DNA from 3 places in the Lentilactobacillus curieae genome. Region 2 is predicted to be linked to each of the others. Evidence: predicted binding sites of a transcription regulator. Region 2 holds the regulator's gene; each other region holds the start of a gene.

Region 1 (2,276 bases), 670 kb from region 2:
TGGTTTGGCACCAATCGCTTTAATACTACGAGGAATGTTAACATCATCGGCCAATTGACGCATTGCCTTGATTGACAATTCTGCAGCATCCCTAGTTGATAGTCCAGTGGTATCTTCACCCATAATTCTAGCTAACTCTGCAAAGCGTTCTGGTGCGGCAATGATATTATACTTTTCAACGATTGGTAATAACATCGCACAGCAAACACCATGGGGAGCATCATATTGACCACCAAGTTGGTGGGCCATAGCATGGACATAACCAAGATCAGCATTGTTAAATGCCATTCCGCCAAGCATTTCTGCTTCAACCATTTTAGTTCTGGCATCAACGTCGTGACCGTTAGCAACAGCTTGACGAAGACTTTCTTCAACTAACTTGATTGCTTCCACACATTGGCCATCAGTAATGTCATTACGGTTGGTTGACACATATGGCTCAATAGCTTGAACAAAAGTATCCATTCCTGTTGCAGCAGTTAAACCCGCAGGAACGTCTAGCATTAACATTGGGTCATTAAACGAAACCAATGGAACGTTCCGCCATGAAACAACAACAAATTTTAGCTTAGTTTCTTCATTAGTAATTACACAGTGGCGAGTTAACTCAGATGCCGTTCCAGCAGTTGTGTTGACAGCCATCAATGGAGGAAGTGGATTATCAAGAGTTTCGATTCCAGCTAGCTTAGTGATATCGTCACCATTGGTTAAAATAATTCCAGTTCCTTTACCAGCATCATGGGAGGAACCCCCACCAACAGTGATGATACTGTCACAGTTATTATCTAAATATACTTGTTTAGCGGCTTGAATATTTCTAACCTTAGGATTTGGTTCAACCCCATCATAAATTGCATAATCTACTCCAGCTTCATCAAGTGATGACAAAGTTTGGGCAACTGGACCGTTGTCCATTGAGCGTAAGAATTTGTCAGTAACAATTAATGGTTTGCTCATGTTAAGCATCTTAGCACGATCACCAATTTTCTTAATTACCCCTTTACCAAAAAAATTCACGCTTGGCATTAAGAAATCAAAATTTTCCTTCATCAATAAAATCCCCTTTAAATAAATATTATGATAACAGTGTTAATCATATCATCGCCCTTACGAGATGTAAATAATTTCACAATAGTTTTTTGTTTATTTTTAAATCGTAAAAAAGCCTGTATTGTCAGTCTATGTAAGCGTTATGCTATAAACTGTTTTCGGACTCCTTTTGTGTTGTTCATCCTGGAATGTTGTGAACAATTTAATTAATCTCGTTAACTTAACATGGGATTGACCGAGTTTACAAAAGGCGGTAAACTAACTTCAATTTAATTATTAGACAGTGATGAGAAGAGTAATCATCTGAATTTAATAAAGAGAGCTTCGGTTTCACGGTGAGAGAAGATAAATTCAGTTGATGAAGATGATCTCTGAGTCTAGTTGCGGTCTTTTGGCTAGTAACTCGTTGGCAATCGTTAACTTGCACGGTATTCTTACGAGAGTACTGATAGAGATGCTAGCCATGACTAGCAAACCAGGTGGTACCGCGAAATTTCGCCCTGAACAATTATTTATTGTTCAGGGCTTTTTATTTGGAGGAATGAACAATGACAGAAAATAGACTAGATACAATTCTCGCTCAAGCAGGTAACCGGAACAACCATGATCAATACGGATCAGTCTCCACTCCACTTTACTTTTCATCTAACTTTAGGCATCCTTCTTTAGAGGAGGTCGAGGCTAGTGATCCCCATTCAGGATATTCATACTCACGACTCTCGACCCCCACTCGGGACGTACTTCAAGACACCTTAGCTAAGATGGAATCTGGCTGTGCTGCATACGCTGTTAGCTCTGGAATGGCAGCAATCCAGTTAGTGTTCAGTTTGTTTAAAACTGGTGACAAAATTATCACCTCAGATGATTTATATGGAGGCTCATTTAGATACTTCGACTACCTTGAATCTCACTACAACATCCAGTTCACAAAGTGGAACGGAACTGATTATGATGAACTCCAACAACTAGTTTCTCCAGATACTAAAGCAATTTGGCTGGAAACACCTTCAAACCCGACAATGAAAATTATCGACATAGATAAAGTTGCTAATATTCTTCACACGGCTAATCCAGAATCACTAGTTTGTGTGGATAATACATTTCTAACTCCCGTATATCAACAACCCCTGACTCAAGGAGCAGACATTGTGGTCCACAGTGCTACTAAGTATCTTTCTGGACATAATGATTTACTCGGTGGTGCCGTCATCGCTAAAAAGCCACAA
Region 2 (2,276 bases):
CAAAACAGTTGCGGTAGTAGTACCATCACCGGCAACATCGTTTGTCTTAGAAGCAACTTCAGAAACTAGCTTAGCACCCATGTTTTCGAAATGATCTGGTAGTTCAATTGACTTTGCAATTGTTACACCATCGTTTGTGATGGTTGGGTTACCAGCAGTCTGTTCCAAAACAACGTTACGTCCCTTAGGACCAATTGTAGTCTTTACAGTATCAGCTAATTTATCGACACCGGCAAGCATCTTAGTTCTAGCGTCTTCAGAGAACTTAATTTCTTTTGCCATTCTTAAATCCACCTCATAAATTATTTTTAATTATTATTAATGGAACTAATCACTATTCAACGATAGCAACAATATCCTTTTCATGTAAAACTAAATAGGAGTTATCTCCGTCTTCAACTTCTGTACCTGCGTATTTGTCGAACATAACTTCATCGCCAGCCTTAACTACTGGTGCAACGGTGTTACCATTGTCCAAAACACGGCCAGATCCAACGGCAATAACTTTACCAGTTTGTGGTTTTTCCTTTGCGTTACCTGCTAACACAATGCCACCAACCGTTTTTTCTTCTTCTTTTTGCGTTTCAATAATAACGCGATCTCCTAATGGTTTTAACACGTTAGTCCCTCCATACTGAATGTTTTTAGCAACATTAGCACTCGTTTGATAAAAGTGCTAATCACTGTTATCAATAATATTATTATCAGTCCTAAAATGCAAGCCTCAACGGTTTAAAAATCAAAAAATTCGCCGACGACATGCAAAAAAGCCAAAATAAAAAAGCCAGAGAGAAACTCTCTGACTTAATGATGCTTACTTTCCAAAGTTTTCAATAAAATAGATCAATGTTTGTAATTCGTTTGTCAAATCAACATTTTGAACCAGAACTCTATCAGGAACTGAAATTCGAATTGGTGTAAAGTTAAGGATTCCCCTAACCCCACCTTCAACTGCTTGATCAGCAACTCCTTGAGCAACTTCTGATGGAACAGTCAAAATAATCACTTGGATTTGTTGTTCCTTTAATTGGTTAGCCAAATCACTAACTGGATAGACAGGAACTCCATCTTGGATTGTATTAACGATACTATCATTTGAGTCAAACGCTGCTGAAATTCTAACATTCCCATCTTTGTGGAAGTTAAAGTTTAACAAAGCGTGACCCAAGTTACCAACCCCGACCAAGCCAACGTTAGTTAAATGTTCTTGGTTTAAAATCTGTTTGAAAAAGTTGAGCAGATTATCAACATCATAACCATAGCCCCGTTTCCCCAACGCACCAAAATAAGAAAAGTCGCGACGAATTGTTGCGGAATCTACTTGAACGGCATCTGCAAGCTCCGTTGAAGAAATTCTTTCTTTTCCAGTGTCATGGAGAATATTTAGATAACGGTAATAAATTGGCAATCGTTTTGCTGTTGCCTTTGGGATATTTTCAGCCGTCACGAGTAATTCCTCCTCAATTTTATTTGCTTATTAAAAAGTTTGTGAATCTCTCTTCACTGTTTATTCTATCATAAGATGAGTGCTTGTGAAAACAATTTCAAATAATATTTGATAGCTTTTTCCAGAATGCTGATGTGTGATAGAATGTTAATACTTAGAAAGGTGGATGCCGCATGATTATTTTGCAGGTCCAAGACGTCGCAAAGCGATTTAATGGCGAAAATATTTTTTCCGGAGTCAACTTAAACATCCAGGAAAAAAGCCGAATCGCATTAGTTGGTCAAAACGGTGCTGGTAAGTCAACCCTAGTAAAAGTAATTATGGGAGAGATGACAGCAGACGAAGGAAGTATCTCAGAAAAGAAAAACCTTACGGTGGGATATTTAGCCCAGGATACCGGCCTTGACTCGAACAAAAACATTTACGATGAGATGGAATCGGTTTTTGATGACCTAAAGAAAACAGAACAAAAGATTCATAACCTGGAAGTACAGATGAGTGAGGAAGGCCCATCAATGAGCCCTGACGACTTTTCTGAGCTCTCCAAGACGTATGACAACCTTCGAGCAGACTTTGAGCAAAATAATGGTTACTCGTACGAAGCTGAGATTCGGGGAGTTCTTCACGGATTCGGATTCGGCGAAGATGACTATGATCACAAAATCAACGAATTATCTGGTGGTCAAAAAACCCAACTTGCCCTCGCTAAACTCCTACTTGAAAAGCCTGATTTATTGATCTTAGATGAACCAACTAACCACTTGGATGTTGACACAATTACTTGGCTTGAGGGTTACATAAAGAACTATTCTGGTTCGTTACTGATAAT
Region 3 (2,276 bases), 620 kb from region 2:
AAGTGATGGTGTCATTTCGTTGTACAAGTTACCAATTCCACCAAAACCACCTGGTGTGTTAACTAGAACTCTGGCTGCCTTCATCTTCTTACCGTATTCAAGTGCCAAGTCATCGTCGGTAGTTTGAATAGCAGCAGTGTGTCCGAGACCACCATAGTTCAATAATTTTTCAGCAAGGTCAAATGCTTCTTTATGATCAGCTGACTTGAAGACACTGATAACTGGTGAAAGTTTTTCACCTGAAAGTGGTTCCTTGATTCCAATCTTGTTAATTTCAACGGCTAACACTTTAGTGTTGTCAGGAACTTTAATTCCGGCCATTTCAGCAATCTTCTTAGCTGGTTGACCAGCGATTGGTCCAAGAACATTTCCTTTTTCTTGGTTAAACATTGTTTCAGAAAGTTTCTTGTGATCTGCCTTCTTAACGAAGAATACACCATTTCTTTCCAATTCATGTTTAACAACATCGTAAATATCTGCATCGATAATGGCACTGTTTTCAGTGGCACAAATCATTCCGTTATCAAAAGTCTTTGAAAGAACTAAATCGTTAACTGCGCGAAGAATGTTAGCAGTCTTTTCGATATATACGGGACCATTACCAGGACCAACACCTAAGGCTGGTTTACCAGTTGAGTAAGCTGCCTTAACCATGCCGGGACCACCAGTTGCTAATGTTGAGGCAACGCCTGGGTGGTTGATCAACTTGTTAGTAGCTTCAATACTTGGTTCTGTAATCCATTGGATTGCACCTTCAGGAGCACCAGCAGCAATTGCGGCATCACGGACAACCTTTGCGGCTGCAATTGATGACTTCAATGCTTGTGGGTGGAAACTAAAGATGATTGGGTTTCTTGTCTTCATTGCGATAATTGACTTAAACAATGCAGTTGAAGTTGGGTTAGTAACTGGAGTAATTCCGGCTAAAACACCAAGAGGTTCTGCAACAGTAATCAATTGACGTTCGCGGTCATCTTTGATAACCCCAACAGTCTTGTGTTCGCGAATGCTGTGCCAAATTTCTTCTGTGGCATACATGTTTTTAATTGCTTTATCTTCTGCAACACCACGGCCAGTTTCTTCAGCTGCCATAATGGCAAGGTCCATATGCTTGTCTTGGCCAGCCATAACCATTTGGTGTGTAATGTAATCGACTTTTTCTTGGTCAAACGAATCCATAATCTCGAGAGCTTTTTGAGCTTTTTCAACTAAACCATTGATCATTGTATCTACATCAGTTGTTTTTTTGTTTTCTACTTTGTTCTCAATCATGAGCTGCCTCCAAAAATGGTTTGTTATTTATTTCACAAGATTATAATAACACGAATATTTTCAATGTAAATAGTTTTTGCTCAAAAAATCACAAAAAGTGAAAATAAAAAATGTAACCATTGATATCTCAATCTTTGGCTACATTTCTTACTTACTAAAGTTTGTTCAATTTCTTGAAAGCGATTACATTGCCTATATGTGAACCTGTTCACTAGCTCTTCAGTTGCGGTAATGGCTTCTTGATTATATCCAAAAGTTTCTCAGATTGGACCCTATCTATAACAACATTGGCTGCAACTTGCATTAATTTTTCGTTCAAATCTTTTTCTTCTAAAGCACGATTAGAAATATTATCGATGTTCTTAAATGAAAAAGTCAGCCGCTTTATAAAATTATCATATGCCTGCTGAGGATACATGTTAGCAGTAACCTGATCGATTGCATGCCGAATGGTGCCCAAAGAAAACGCTGGTTTAAGCAAACTAATCATAATGATGTCCGCAATTTGCATTGTCTGGTACTTTTTCTTAACTGGGGCAATTATTGCCTTATTTTTTACGTAGTTGTTGACCATCGCTGGAGTTACTGGAGAGATGCCAATTTGTCCAAGAACTCCATTAACAAACGCCGTCACTTGATCCATGTATAAATCAAACTTTGGTAGTTCTGACCACAAGGGCAGTTCTACCTTTTTTAGGTCCTGTTCCCACTTTTGATATTGAGCTTCTTTATCTGTCATAGCACACCTCTACTGATTGAGTTAATTACTACATCTAGTGTACAACACTAGATGTTCTGGTTCCAATTAAACGTGGCTTTTCTTCAATCTTCTTCGCTCCCGGGCATCCATAATCTTGCTGATTAATCCCTGGGCAAATAAATAGATTGGATATGCTGTGGCAATCAGTGGAATTGCAATCCACCAGACAACCGGATTAAACAGTGAAACTAGCGAGAATAAGTTATTAAAGAACACTACAATTAGCAAGAATGCCGCCAGTACG

What was found. The regulator Rex, encoded in region 2, represses fermentation and respiration genes when NADH is low (regulators of the CRP and FNR family bind a similar motif). The targets are predictions, from matches to a motif close to TTGTGAANTANTTCACAA.
Region 1: a site for Rex is predicted at 1,115-1,132, ahead of PL11_RS01105 (iron-containing alcohol dehydrogenase). Genes of this name have one in related genera too.
Region 3: a site for Rex is predicted at 1,293-1,310, ahead of adhE (bifunctional acetaldehyde-CoA/alcohol dehydrogenase). Genes of this name have one in related genera too.

Annotation. Positions count from the first base shown of each region.
Region 1 covers NZ_CP018906.1:184,036-186,311, forward strand. Annotated here, with positions in the region: gene PL11_RS01105 (iron-containing alcohol dehydrogenase) at 1-1,050, opposite strand, end outside; T-box leader at 1,325-1,556, shown strand; gene PL11_RS01115 (trans-sulfuration enzyme family protein) at 1,599-2,276, shown strand, end outside.
Region 2 covers NZ_CP018906.1:1,614,262-1,616,537, reverse strand. Annotated here, with positions in the region: gene groL (chaperonin GroEL) at 1-282, opposite strand, end outside; gene groES (co-chaperone GroES) at 335-619, opposite strand; gene PL11_RS07820 (redox-sensing transcriptional repressor Rex) at 815-1,447, opposite strand; gene PL11_RS07815 (ABC-F family ATP-binding cassette domain-containing protein) at 1,621-2,276, shown strand, end outside.
Region 3 covers NZ_CP018906.1:993,589-995,864, reverse strand. Annotated here, with positions in the region: gene adhE (bifunctional acetaldehyde-CoA/alcohol dehydrogenase) at 1-1,272, opposite strand, end outside; gene PL11_RS04755 (DUF1836 domain-containing protein) at 1,484-2,011, opposite strand; gene PL11_RS04750 (HAD-IC family P-type ATPase) at 2,078-2,276, opposite strand, start outside.